Regions from separate parts of the Erwinia sp. AnSW2-5 genome, predicted to be linked through region 2. Evidence: predicted binding sites of a transcription regulator. Region 2 holds the regulator's gene; each other region holds the start of a gene.
What was found. The regulator PurR, encoded in region 2, represses purine synthesis genes. The targets are predictions, from matches to a motif close to CANGCAAACGTTTGCNTG.
Positions count from the first base shown of each region.

Region 1 (3,120 bases), on a different contig from region 2:
TAACGATCGCGTAGACGCTCGCGGTCCTTCTCCTGTATGGTAGATCGCATTATCACTTCCTGACGCCGCGAGCGTCACTTTTGCCTGCTACGATCCACCAGGACGGAAGGCAGGCCAGACAGGAGAACGTCGTTGATGAGTAACTGGAAAACAAGCGCTGAACAGATTCTGAAAACGGGCCCGGTTGTGCCGGTGATCGTGGTGAACAAGCTTGAGCATGCTGTTCCAATGGCAAAAGCATTGGTGGCAGGCGGTGTGCGCGTGCTGGAAGTGACGTTGCGCACGCCCTGCGCGATGGATGCCCTGAGGGCGATGGTGAGAGAAGTGCCTGAGGCAATTGTTGGCGCTGGCACCGTGCTGAACCCGCAGCAGTTAAAAGAAGTCACCGATGCGGGCGCGCAGTTTATCATCAGCCCTGGCCTGACAGAGCCGTTGCTCAGAGCGGCAGTCGACGGTTCTGTGCCGTTGATCCCCGGTATCAGCACCGTATCTGAATTGATGACCGGTCTTGATTATGGTCTGCGCGAGTTTAAATTCTTCCCGGCGGAAGCTAACGGCGGTGTGAAAGCCTTACAGGCGATTGGCGGGCCTTTCCCTCAGGTGCGTTTCTGCCCGACGGGCGGGATCTCGCCTGCTAACTACCGCGACTATCTGGCGCTGAAAAGCGTGCTGTGTATTGGTGGTTCGTGGCTGGTGCCCGCTGATGCGCTGGAAGCGGGGGATTACGACCGTATTACCCGCCTGGCGCAGGAAGCCGTGGCCGGGGCGCGATAAAACAACAAGGGGCGGAATTCCGCCCCTTGCATCATCAGCAGGTTTTTCAGCCGCTGACTTTTACACTGGCAGCGGCGTTGATGGCACGCTGTACCGCATCGTCGACGTCACTGCCTGTTGCCAGTGCCACGCCAAGACGACGTTTGCCCTGAATCTCTGGCTTACCGAACAGACGCAGTTGCAGCCCGGCACCCAGTGCGGCAGACAGGTTAGCAAACTGTACATTGTTACTGTCCAGCTCAGGCAGGATCACCGCTGACGCAGCCGGGCCGTACTGACGGATGCCGCCAATGGGCAGGCCGAGGAAAGCGCGCACATGCAGCGCGAACTCGGAGACGTCCTGAGAGATCAGCGTGACCATGCCGGTGTCGTGCGGGCGTGGCGACACTTCACTGAATACCACCTCATCACCGCAAACAAACAGCTCAACGCCAAACAGGCCGCGACCGCCAAGTGCATTCACTACTTTTTCAGCAATATCCTGCGCACGTTTCAACGCCAGCTCGCTCATCTGCTGTGGCTGCCAGGATTCACGGTAGTCACCCTCTTCCTGACGATGCCCGATAGGCGCGCAGAAGTGGATGCCGTCGACGGCATTGATGGTCAGCAGGGTAATTTCGAAATCAAACTTCACCACGCCTTCCACGATCACCCGGCCGGCACCGGCGCGGCCACCCTGTTGTGCATATTCCCAGGCAGCATCCAGCTGTGCCGCTTCGCGGATAAAACTCTGTCCTTTACCGGAAGAACTCATCACGGGTTTGACGATGCACGGGAAACCAATCTCATCGGCGGCCGCCAGGAAAGCCTCGCGGCTGTCGGCAAAGCGGTAGGTGGAGGTGGGCAGCGCCAGATCTTCTGCGGCAAGGCGGCGGATGCCTTCACGGTTCATGGTCAGCTTCGCGGCACGTGCGGTGGGCACCACGTGCTGCCCCTGTTTTTCCAGTTCGATCAGCATATCGGTGGCGATCGCTTCGATTTCCGGCACCACGAAGTCCGGCTTTTCCTGGGCGACCAGTGCGGCCAGGGCAGCGCCATCCAGCATATTGATCACATGGCTGCGGTGGGCAACGTGCATCGCGGGGGCATCGGCATAGCGATCCACGGCGATCACTTCCACACCCAGACGCTGGCATTCGAGCGCCACTTCTTTGCCCAGTTCACCTGATCCCAACAGCATTACACGGGTTGCATTAGGGCGCAGCGCAGTTCCAAGAGTTGTCATAATCTCTACCTGAATGGATTGAAAAAAACGCGCGAAGTATAAACGAAAACGTTTGCGTAATCATCCGCACTTTGCGCTTGAGTGAAAAAAGCGACGCTGCTACACTGTATAAAAATACAGTTAAACAGGACGGAAATCATGGCTGTTGAAATCAAATACGTTGTCGTCAGAAAAGGTGAGGAAAAGATGACATTTGCCAGCAAGAAAGAAGCCGATGCTTACGACAAAATGCTCGACCTGGCGGAAGTCTTTGCCGACTGGCTGACCGCCAGCCCACTGGAAATGGAAGAGCAGCAGGGTGAAGCGCTGGGGCTGTTTATGGCAGAAAACAGAGATGCTCTGCAACAGATCCTCCGTACCGGCAAACTGCCTGAAGAGAGCAACGCGGCTGATGACAGCGACGCCTCTGATGACGGTAAGCTGCGCGCGGTATAACCCGCCGTAATGGCTGACCATCGGCGCGGTTCGACCGGAAAAAAGGTCGAACCCTACGTGGCGTATGCCGACTTTACGTGTAGTGGCCGACCCTCTTTTTCGGTCGGCCAGCAGCTCAGTCTTTCAGATCATCCTGTTTCGGTCGGCCAGCAGCTCAGCCTTGCAAACCATCCAGCACATGGCTCAATGATGCCATCGCTGCCTGTGCCGTTTCATACGGGTCATCCGCATGGCGTTGATCGTTAAACACTTCCAGGCCAATTGGCCCCTCGTAGTCAATCTGCTGTAAATGCGCTAACAGCGCCTTCAGTGGATAATGCCCCTCACCCGGTAACAGTCGGTGATGCCGGGCAGTATCGACCAGATGCTGTGCATCCGGCTGCTCATGCAGATCGGACAGCTGCACCAGGAAAATCTTTTCTGCCGGAATGCCAGCCAGATCTGCCAGTGTTCTCTGGCGCACAAAAATATGAAACGCATCCACCACCAGCCCAAGGTTGGGTGCGTCAATCTGCTGGATAAGCTGCCACGCCTGAGCGGTATTATTGATATGCTGGCTCCAGGCCATTGCTTCATAGGCCACGCGCAGGCCACGATCCGCTGCCTGCTGCACCAGCCAGCGGAGATCCGCTTCGATGCGTTCCGCGCAGCAGTGCGGATGCGTGGAAGCAGGCACCAGCAGCGTT
Region 1 covers NZ_JBJGXA010000054.1:11,247-14,366, forward strand. Annotated here, with positions in the region: gene ACFL9S_RS23275 (bifunctional 4-hydroxy-2-oxoglutarate aldolase/2-dehydro-3-deoxy-phosphogluconate aldolase) at 136-774, shown strand; gene purT (formate-dependent phosphoribosylglycinamide formyltransferase) at 821-1,999, opposite strand; gene ACFL9S_RS23285 (YebG family protein) at 2,138-2,434, shown strand; gene ACFL9S_RS23290 (sugar phosphate isomerase/epimerase family protein) at 2,589-3,120, opposite strand, start outside.
Region 1: the regulator PurR is predicted to act here: its motif matches at 2,041-2,058, upstream of purT (formate-dependent phosphoribosylglycinamide formyltransferase).

Region 2 (3,120 bases):
TTGCGGTCGACAGAATTGTACGCCCGGCACGCACCCGACAGCTGGTGGTGGATTTTTACCGGCATTTTCCCGACATGGAGCTGCACATCATGCCGGAAGTGTTCAATGGTGTGTGGGATGCACTGGCTGACGGCCGCGTCGATGTCGCGATCGGGGCGACTCAGGCGATCCCGGTGCGAGGACGTTTTGCTTATCGTGATATGGGAAGCCTTAACTGGCGCTGTGTGGTGAAAACGGCGCATCCGTTACTCAGCCATCAAGGGCCGTTAAGTGAGACGTTAATTCGTGAGTGGCCCTCGCTGGTGTTGGAGGACACCTCACGTGCGTTGCCGAAACGCACTACATGGACATTAGATAATCAGCGACGACTGGTGGTGCCAGACTGGGAAAGCGCGTTTGACTGCCTGCGCGCGGGGTTGTGTGTTGGGATGGTTCCGGGGCATTTTGCCCAGCCCTGGCTGCAACAGGGCGTGCTGGGAGAAGTGATTCTGACGTCATCCTTTCCCGACAGCCCCTGTTACCTCAGCTGGTCTGAACACAGCGCCTCACCGGCGCTGAGTTGGTTACTGGAGTATCTGGGCAGCACAGAAACCCTGAATGCAGAGTGGCTGAGCGAACAACCCGGTCCCTCGCTGTTGAGCGATTAACGGCGGTAGTCGCGGAAAGGACCATCGGCAACGGAACGGCGCTCAATCAGTGAAGGGTGAACTTCAATGGTTTGCGGATCTTCGCGCTTGCTGGTGATACGGTCCAGCAACATATCAAAAGCGGTTTCGCCCAGACGTTCTTTCGGCTGGTGGACAGTGGTCAGTGCAGGCGTGAAGTAGCGTGCGTTGCGCACGTTATCATAACCGATCACTGAAATATCCTGCGGCACGCGCAGACCCATTTCATCTGCTGCGCAAATCGCGCCCATGGCCATAATATCACCACCACAGAAAATGGCCGTCGGGCGCTGTTTTTGCGACAAAATCTGCTGCATGGCGCGATAGCCAGACTCAGGTTCAAAGTCACCCTGCACCAGCCATTCATCACGCAGTGTGATACCTGCTTCTGCCAGTGCTTTCAGGAATCCGGCATGGCGGCCACCGCCTGTATTACGCTCAAGCTGACCCGGAATTGCACCAATATCGCGGTGCCCACGTTCGATCAGATAACGCCCGGCCAGGTAACCGCCCTCAAAAGCATTATCAAGCACGGTATCCGTGAAATCACCGCGCGACTCGCCCCAGTCCATGACGACCATCGGAATATTACGGTTGTCTTCCAGCATGGAAATCAGCGTGTCGGGATATTCTGAACACATCACCAGCAGCCCATCGACGCGTTTCTGCGCCATCATTGACAGATAGGCCTGTTGTTTGTGCAGGTCATTGTGCGCATTGCCCAAAATCAACGTGTAGCCTTTGGCAAAGCAGCGGTTTTCTATTGCTTCAATGATCTCTGCAAAATAGGGCGCTTCACTGGATGTTGCCAGCAGGCCAATGGTTTTGGTGTGGTTGACCTTCAGACTTCGGGCTACGGCGCTGGGGGAGTAATGCAATTCTTTAATTGCAACCCATACCGCTTCGCGCGTCTCTTCGGCTACAAAGCGCGTTTTGTTAATCACATGGGACACGGTGGTGGTGGAAACACCGGCGCGCTTTGCCACATCCTTAATTGTTGCCATTAAAATCGTACTCCTGGTGTTATCATAATCTCTTGATAACTAATTGGTTAAACGTTTGCCTGGGTACAGCCATTCCTGCCCGACCAGAATTATTTTAGGTGCTGTCTCAAAGGGTCGGGAGGGGGGTGAATCGTCCGAAGAGTGACATGCAGTGCTGGCTTTTACACGTTGCCAACGGTGTTGCGCAACGTAATGAGGAATTCTAACAAGGCTGCGCACAGAAAACGAGATTTTTACGGGTAACTGTGGGAAAATCTGTTGGCTTACTAAAAACAAGGTTATTGAGGAGAGAGAATGAACACTGATATGAAAATGACTGCACTAACCGTTGTGGGTTCACTGTTGATGATTATTGCGTTTAGTTTTACCGCTGTGATGCATTAAGTTTTGCCAGGGAGGAGGAAACTCTTCCCGAACCTTCAGGCATTATCGAATCGTTTTAGGCGTCATCATCCGGCGCGCACCAATGTAGTGTTCCTGCCAGTAATCTTCGCTTAACGCACTGACCTGAATATCTTTACCGGTCCGTGGAGACTGAATAAATTTCCCACCACCCAGATAGACACCAACGTGATCAGCGGTGCCACGCCCGTTGATACGGAAGAAGACCAGGTCACCTTTCTCTAACTGATCGCGCTTAATCGAAGCCGCATCGCGCAGATGGAACATTTCATTGGCCGTACGCGGGATCTTAAACTTTACCAGATCCTTATAGGCGTACCACACCAGACCACTGCAGTCGAACCCGGTTTTCGGCGAGGTGCCACCCCATTGATAAGGTTTACCAAGCTGGCCCATCAGCTTGTTCATCGCCGTTTCACGCGCTTTCTGGTAGCGTGCGCGATGCGCTTTGCTGAGTTTGAGCGGGGCGTTGAGTGCATCGTTATCATCTTCGGCGGTTTTGCTGCCTGCACGCTGACGACCATAATGTTTTTTGTCCGCTTTTTTGCTGGCCGCAAGCTTTTTGCTCAGTGCTTTCTTTTCCACTTTCGCATTACGCACGGGGGCCGCTGCGCTGGTTTTTTTCTTCTCTTTCTCTTTCAGTTTTTTTGCCAGCAGGAGCCCGGCTGATTTAGAGGACTCTTTTTTAACAATTTCTTTGGCTTTTTTACTGGCAGGTTCTTTGATTTTTTTGGTCGAGGTGGCTTTTACCGGGCGGCGCTTACGGCGGTCATCTACACGCGCAGTGTTGCTGTCGGCTTTTTGCTGTTTTGCATTAATAGGGGTATGTGGCGATGCGTGCGCCATGTTGAAAAACAACTGGGTGAAAGCCAGTATGAAGAGCGTGATGAGTAAACGCATCGTTCCCATTAACAGTTTGTGCGCTACAAAAGACAGCAACGCGGTCAGAAAAGAGATTTCTGCGGTTATGCAGAAGGTTGGGCCAATTCTAATCTAACTTCTTAACAAAGGGTAAGGTCTTTTTTGTTTCAATAATACAGATCAAGGAA
Region 2 covers NZ_JBJGXA010000023.1:51,199-54,318, forward strand. Annotated here, with positions in the region: gene punR (DNA-binding transcriptional activator PunR) at 1-647, shown strand, start outside; gene purR (HTH-type transcriptional repressor PurR) at 644-1,669, opposite strand; gene ACFL9S_RS16030 (YnhF family membrane protein) at 1,976-2,053, shown strand; gene ACFL9S_RS16035 (C40 family peptidase) at 2,096-2,971, opposite strand.

Region 3 (3,120 bases), on a different contig from region 2:
GCCGACATTCAGCTTGCGCCATTCACCGGCAAAGATGCGGCCAATCACCAGTGAACCGAAACCGAGCATAATGCCGGTCACGATGTTACAGGTCAGAACGATAAATACTGCCGCCAGCAAACCTGACATCGCATCAACAAAATCACTGAAATCGATTTTAGAGACGTTGCTTAACATCAGCAGGCCGACATACATCAGCGCAGGTGCAGTGGCATAACCCGGAACCAGATACGCCAGCGGCGACAGGAACAGGATCATCAGGAACAGCACGCCCACCACAATCGCCGTCAGACCCGTTTTGCCGCCTGCTGCCGTTCCGGCTGCCGACTCAATGTAAACGGCTGCGGGCGCAGCGCCGACCAGACCTGAGAAAATGCTGCTCAGTGAGTCCGTCGTCAGGGCCTTGCCGCCGTTGATGATCTGATTGTCTTTATCCAGCAGGTTCGCCTGCCCGGCTACCGCACGAATGGTGCCGGTGGCATCAAACACCGCCGTCATCACCAGCGCCAGTACGCTTGGCAGCACCGCCGGTTTTAATGCCCCGAGAATATCCAGGCTAAACACCAGCGAGTTACCCTGCGCATCACTCAGGCTTGGCATCGCGAACAGCCCCTTATAGCTCACTGCCGGGTCAAAGATCAGGCCAAGCACCGAGATGGCAATAATCGTCAACAGGATACCGCCAGGCACGCGCAGTTTCTCCAGACCAAAAATCACCGCCAGCCCGACCAGCGTCATCACCACCGGGAACGACGGGAAGTGACCCAACGCCACCGGCAGGCCAGGACCTGGGTTTTTCACTACCAGGCCAACGCCGTCAGCGGCAATCAGCAGCAGGAACAGACCGATACCCACGCCCGTGCCGTGCGCCACGCCCATCGGCAGGTTACGCAGTATCCAGGCACGAATGCCGGTTGCTGAGATCAGGGTAAACAGGATGCCCATCAGGAACACGGCACCCAGCGCAACCGGTACGCTGATCTGCTGGCCCAGCACCAGGCTAAAAGCGGTGAACGCCGTCAGCGAGATAGCACAGCCAATCGCCAGCGGCAAATTGGCCCACAATCCCATCAACAGTGAACCAAACCCGGCCACCAGGCAGGTCGCCACAAAGACCGCCGTTGGCGGGAAGCCTGCTTTGCCCAGCATTGAGGGCACCACAATCACGGAATAGACCATCGCCAGGAAGGTCGTCAGACCTGCCAGGATTTCCTGACGGACGCTGCTACCGCGCGCAGAAATTTTGAACCAGGCGTCTAAAGAGCCGCTGGCCGGTTGAGAAGGAGCTGACATCGTAATCCCCTGAGATTTCTTATGAGTTATCGCTGCGTGGTACCACTATGTGCCAGCGGTAGTCGACGTTTGCATCCCTGGCGCAATATACGCGGTACAAAAACCTCAGGGCGAGGTGCAGACCGGATAAAGGCAAACGTTTACTATTCCACGCAAAAAAACGCTTAATTGCTGTGCTGATACGCTAAATAGTTCAGGTCGCAGGCGAGTGAAGCCAGCGCCTCTGCGGCCTGAAATATGACGAGTATGAATACGCAAACGATTATCCTGTGTTTAATGGTGCATTTTCAACACTTCTTCACGCATAAATTTGCATAATTATTGATTTACACACCCGTCTGCTCTCAGCGTAGCGGCAGCGCCCCGCGCACTCTAATAGCGCTTTCTTATGACGGACTGCCGACGATGATGGGATGAACCGTTTTTCACGCCACAAAAGAAAAGCATTCAGTCGAGGCGAACTTCACCGCCCTGTTGGAGCGCACGCTGCCAGGCCGCACGGCTTTGTACCTTCTGTAGCCAGGCCTGGATAGCCGGGCTGTCGGCGGCTCCCCCGCGTGCGGTGAGCGCTTGCAGCGGAAAACTCATCTGCACATCCGCAATGCTGAAGCGACTCCCGGCAAACCACGCATTTTGCGCAAGATGTTGTTCGATAAACTGGCGATGGGTGGCGATCTGCGGGTCGAGGTAGCCCTTCTGAACCCCTTGACCAAAGGCGCTGCCGATGGGGCGTAACAGCCAGGGCACCGGGGCTTTGCCCATCCGGCTGAAGATCAGCTTCATCACCAGCAACGGCATCAGCGATCCTTCCGCATAGTGCAGCCAGTAACGCGACTGGATCACCTCTTCTTCATCGAAAAGTTTCAGCAAACCTTCCGCGTCATACCGCGCTTCCAGATACTCCAGGATCGCGCCAGACTCCGCCACTACGCGATTTTCATCGGTGATCACCGGGGATTTGCCCAACGGATGCACTTTTTTCAGCGCCGGTGGTGCCAGCATGCTGGCCTCACGCTGATAACGTTTGATCTGGTAGGGGACGTTCAACTCTTCCAGCAGCCACAGCACGCGCTGCGATCGTGAATTATTCAGATGGTGTACGGTGATCATATGTGCTCCTGAGTAAAACATCAGTATAGAAGACCAGGATCATTTCACATCCAGCAGGATCGCCCCGGTGCCCTGCTCGCTCAGGCGGTCGTTCGGGTTACGCAGCGGGCAATCTTCCATCGATAAACAACCACAGCCGATGCAGCCGTCCAGATCGTCCCGCAGGTGCGTCAGCGTTTCAATGCGCCGGTCCAGTTCATCGCGCCACTGCTGCGACAACACCGCCCACTCTTTTGTCGTCATACGCTTACCAGGGGAATACTGCATCAGGCTGTCGCTGATGGTGGCAAGTGGGATGCCGATGCGCTGAGCAATTTTGATCACCGCCACACGCCTCAGCACGTCACGCGTGTAGCGCCGCTGGTTGCCGGGATTGCGGAAACTGCTGATTAATCCTTTGCTTTCATAGAAATGCAGCGTCGAGACTGCCACACCGCAACGCTGCGCCACGTCGCCGGGGGTCAGTTCGCGTTTGTTGGGATTGCTAAGATTTTTTTTCATTTAGCACTTTACCTCAAGTTAACTTGAGGAATTATACTCAGCTTCCATTGAGTTCGCGACCTATTGACACAGAGACCTGGGAGAAAAAGTGTATGCATGACGACATCATCAGCACCCTGACTGACTGGATCGACAACAATCTGGAAAAGACTCTGTCGATTGATGAAGTGGCGGCCAAATCAGGCTATTCGAAGTGGCATTTGCAGCGTATGTTCC
Region 3 covers NZ_JBJGXA010000010.1:228,048-231,167, forward strand. Annotated here, with positions in the region: gene ACFL9S_RS09300 (NCS2 family permease) at 1-1,293, opposite strand, end outside; gene ACFL9S_RS09305 (glutathione S-transferase family protein) at 1,741-2,403, opposite strand; gene soxR (redox-sensitive transcriptional activator SoxR) at 2,443-2,904, opposite strand; gene soxS (superoxide response transcriptional regulator SoxS) at 2,997-3,120, shown strand, end outside.
Region 3: the regulator PurR is predicted to act here: its motif matches at 1,423-1,440, upstream of ACFL9S_RS09300 (NCS2 family permease).

Region 4 (3,120 bases), on a different contig from region 2:
CCAGCACTTCCGGCATTTCGGAGGAGACGAGAATGATGCTCAACCCTTCCTGTTTAAACTGGTTAATCAGCTGATAAATCTCTTTTTTCGCGCCAACATCAACGCCACGCGTTGGCTCATCGAGGATCAGCACTTTCGGCCGCGTCATCAGCCCACGGGCAATAGCCACCTTTTGCTGATTACCACCAGAGAGCAAGCCAATCGGCTGATTCATTGACGGCGTTTTAACGTTGAACAGCTTGATAAAGTCGCCGACCGCCTGCTGCTCTTCCGCATGTTTCAGGCGGCCCGCGCCATAGCTAAAGTAGTTGAGGGCGGTCAGTGACATGTTCTCTTTCACCGACATGCCCAGCACCAGGCCATCACGCTTACGATCTTCAGAGATATAGACGATACCGTTCGCCAGCCCCTCTTCCGGGGTGCGCGCAAAGACGGTTTTACCGTCCAGCGTCACCGTGCCGCCGCTGCGCGACAAAGCGCCGTACAACACTTTCATCAGTTCGGTACGACCCGCGCCCATCAGCCCGGCCACACCCAGAATTTCGCCTTTACACAGCGTAAAACTGACGTCCTCAACGCCGGAACCACTGAGATGCTCAACCTTCAGGCGAATCTCACCCGGTGCTTTATCCAGGCGTGGATACTGCTCTTCCAGCTTACGACCGACCATCATTTCAATCAGCGACTCTTCCGTCAGCTGGGCCACTTCACGTTCTGCAATAAACTGGCCGTCGCGGAAAATGGTGACGTCATCGCAGACCTCAAAAATCTCTTTCATGCGATGGGAGATATAAACAATGCCGCAGCCCTGCGCTTTCAGCTCGTTGATCACCCGGAACAGCGAAGCGGTTTCGGTATCGGTCAGCGCGTCCGTCGGCTCATCCATGACGATCACTTTTGACTCGAAGCTCAGTACCTTGGCAATCTCCACCATCTGCTGGTCACCGATAGACAGATCGCCGACCAGCTTATGGCTGCTAAAGCGCAGATTCAGGCGTTTCAGTAAGGCATCCGCCTCGGCGTGCATCTTTTTCCACTGGATGCGGCCAAAACGGTTAACAAATTCGCGACCCAGGAAGATGTTTTCCGCAATGCTCAGCTGGGGGATCAGGTTCAGTTCCTGATGGATAATGCCGATCCCGGCTTCCTGCGACTCTTTCGGTCCGTTAAAGGTGGTTTCCTGACCCAGCCATTCAAACGTGCCCGCATCACGGGCGTAGATCCCGGTGAGCACTTTCATCATGGTCGATTTGCCTGCACCGTTCTCACCCACCAGCGCCATCACGCGGCCAGGATAAACAGAGAGCGCCGCACCCGACAGCGCCTTGACGCCCGGGAAGGCTTTATCAATGCCTTTTAATTGCAGTAAAGGTTGCATAACAGCCTCTAGAAGGTCACGCCAGCGATCAGGATGACATTCGCATACGGAGAGCACTCTCCGCTGCGAATGACGGCCTGACTACGCTGAGTCTGGTGTTTGAACTGTTCGTGACTGACATAACTGATACTGATTAAATTACCCTGGTGTTGTTGCAGTAAGTCGAGCAGGGCGATCAGTTCACTATGAAGTTGCGGGTTATGCTGCTTAATTTCCTCCGCAATGATGGCACTCTCGACCTGCATCTCGCTGGTGACCGCCTGGGTAACCTGTAAAAATGTCGGAATTCCATGCGTTAACGCCAGATCGATACGCTGCGGACCCTGTGGGACCGGCAGGCCGGCATCGCCAATCACGATGCTGTCAGTATGACCGAGACGTGAAATCACGGACGAGATATCAGAATTCAGTAAGGTGCCTTTTTTCATTATTCACTCCAGAGCGAAACGTTTCGCTGAGTAGCAGTTTAAGAAATGGCCGGGGGAAAACAATCATCAGATGTTGAAAATGTGATCGCCATCGAAACGTTTCGCTGACGCCGTGAAGGGATTTGTTTTAAGGCAAAAAATGGCCCTTTAATGTTACCGGTAAAGGGCCAGTAATGAATGTATTGAACGCGTGGAGGGTATGGCAGCCTTCACAAAATCTGGCTGAGATGTAACTGGCCCATCAGCAGGTGGTTATCAGCGTAGTCCACCGGAATAGCCACGACTGCGGGCCCCTGCACGTCCATTGCTTTACGCAACGTCGGTTCCAGCATGTCTGCGCTTTCCACAGCAAAACCCGCGGCACCAAACGACTTGGCATAGGCTTTAAAATCAATCGGACCGAATTTCACCCCGGAAACCCGCTGGTATTTCTTCTCTTCCTGCATCGCCACCATGTTGTAGCACTCATCCACCCAGATGATATGCAGCAGGTTCGCCCCCAACCGTACCGCCGTTTCCAGCTCCATACTCGATTGCAGGAACCCGCCATCCCCGGAGACCGAGACCACTTTGCGAGACGGGTCAACCAGCCAGGCACCGATTGCCCAGGGCAGCGCAACGCCCATGGTTTGCTGACCGTTGGAGATCATGATCTGACGGGCACGGAAGCTGTAAAGATAACGGGCGATCCAGATATGGAAACTGCCCATATCCACCGTCAGGGTGACATCACTGTTAATGATGTCCTGCATGGCACGCACGATACGCAAAGGATGCAGAGCAAACTGATTCAACTGATGACCGCGCAGCGCCAGCAGTTCACGCTGCTGCTGGCGGTCACTGAGGATCGCGGCCGCCTGCGGGCTGAGGGTTAACGGGCCGCGAATACGCGCCGTCAGTTTATCCAGCGTGGCGGCAATATCCCCCACCAGCTCGGCATCCGGCTGATAACAGTTGTCGGTATCGGCGGGTAACACATCAATATGCACCAGCGTGGCGTTGCCGCTGTTCCACATTGCGGGTTCATACTCCACGGGACTGTAGCCAATGGTGATAATCAGGTCGGCTTCACGCAGCAACCGGTCGCCCGCCTGATTGTTAAACAGCCCGACGCGCCCGGCAAAACGGGAAAAATGCTCCTGGCGCACCGCCCCTGCCGCCTGATATGTGCTGGTGACCGGAATATGACTACGCTCCAGCAGCTGATGCAGTGCATCACTGTTAGCGGGCTGGCTGGCCATCAGGCCCAGCAGCAGCACCGGGTTTTTCGCCTGTGCGATTTGGCGGGCAACAGCCTCAATCGCCACATCCGGT
Region 4 covers NZ_JBJGXA010000036.1:5,726-8,845, forward strand. Annotated here, with positions in the region: gene rbsA (ribose ABC transporter ATP-binding protein RbsA) at 1-1,378, opposite strand, end outside; gene rbsD (D-ribose pyranase) at 1,387-1,806, opposite strand; gene alsS (acetolactate synthase AlsS) at 2,016-3,120, opposite strand, start outside.
Region 4: the regulator PurR is predicted to act here: its motif matches at 1,818-1,835, upstream of rbsD (D-ribose pyranase).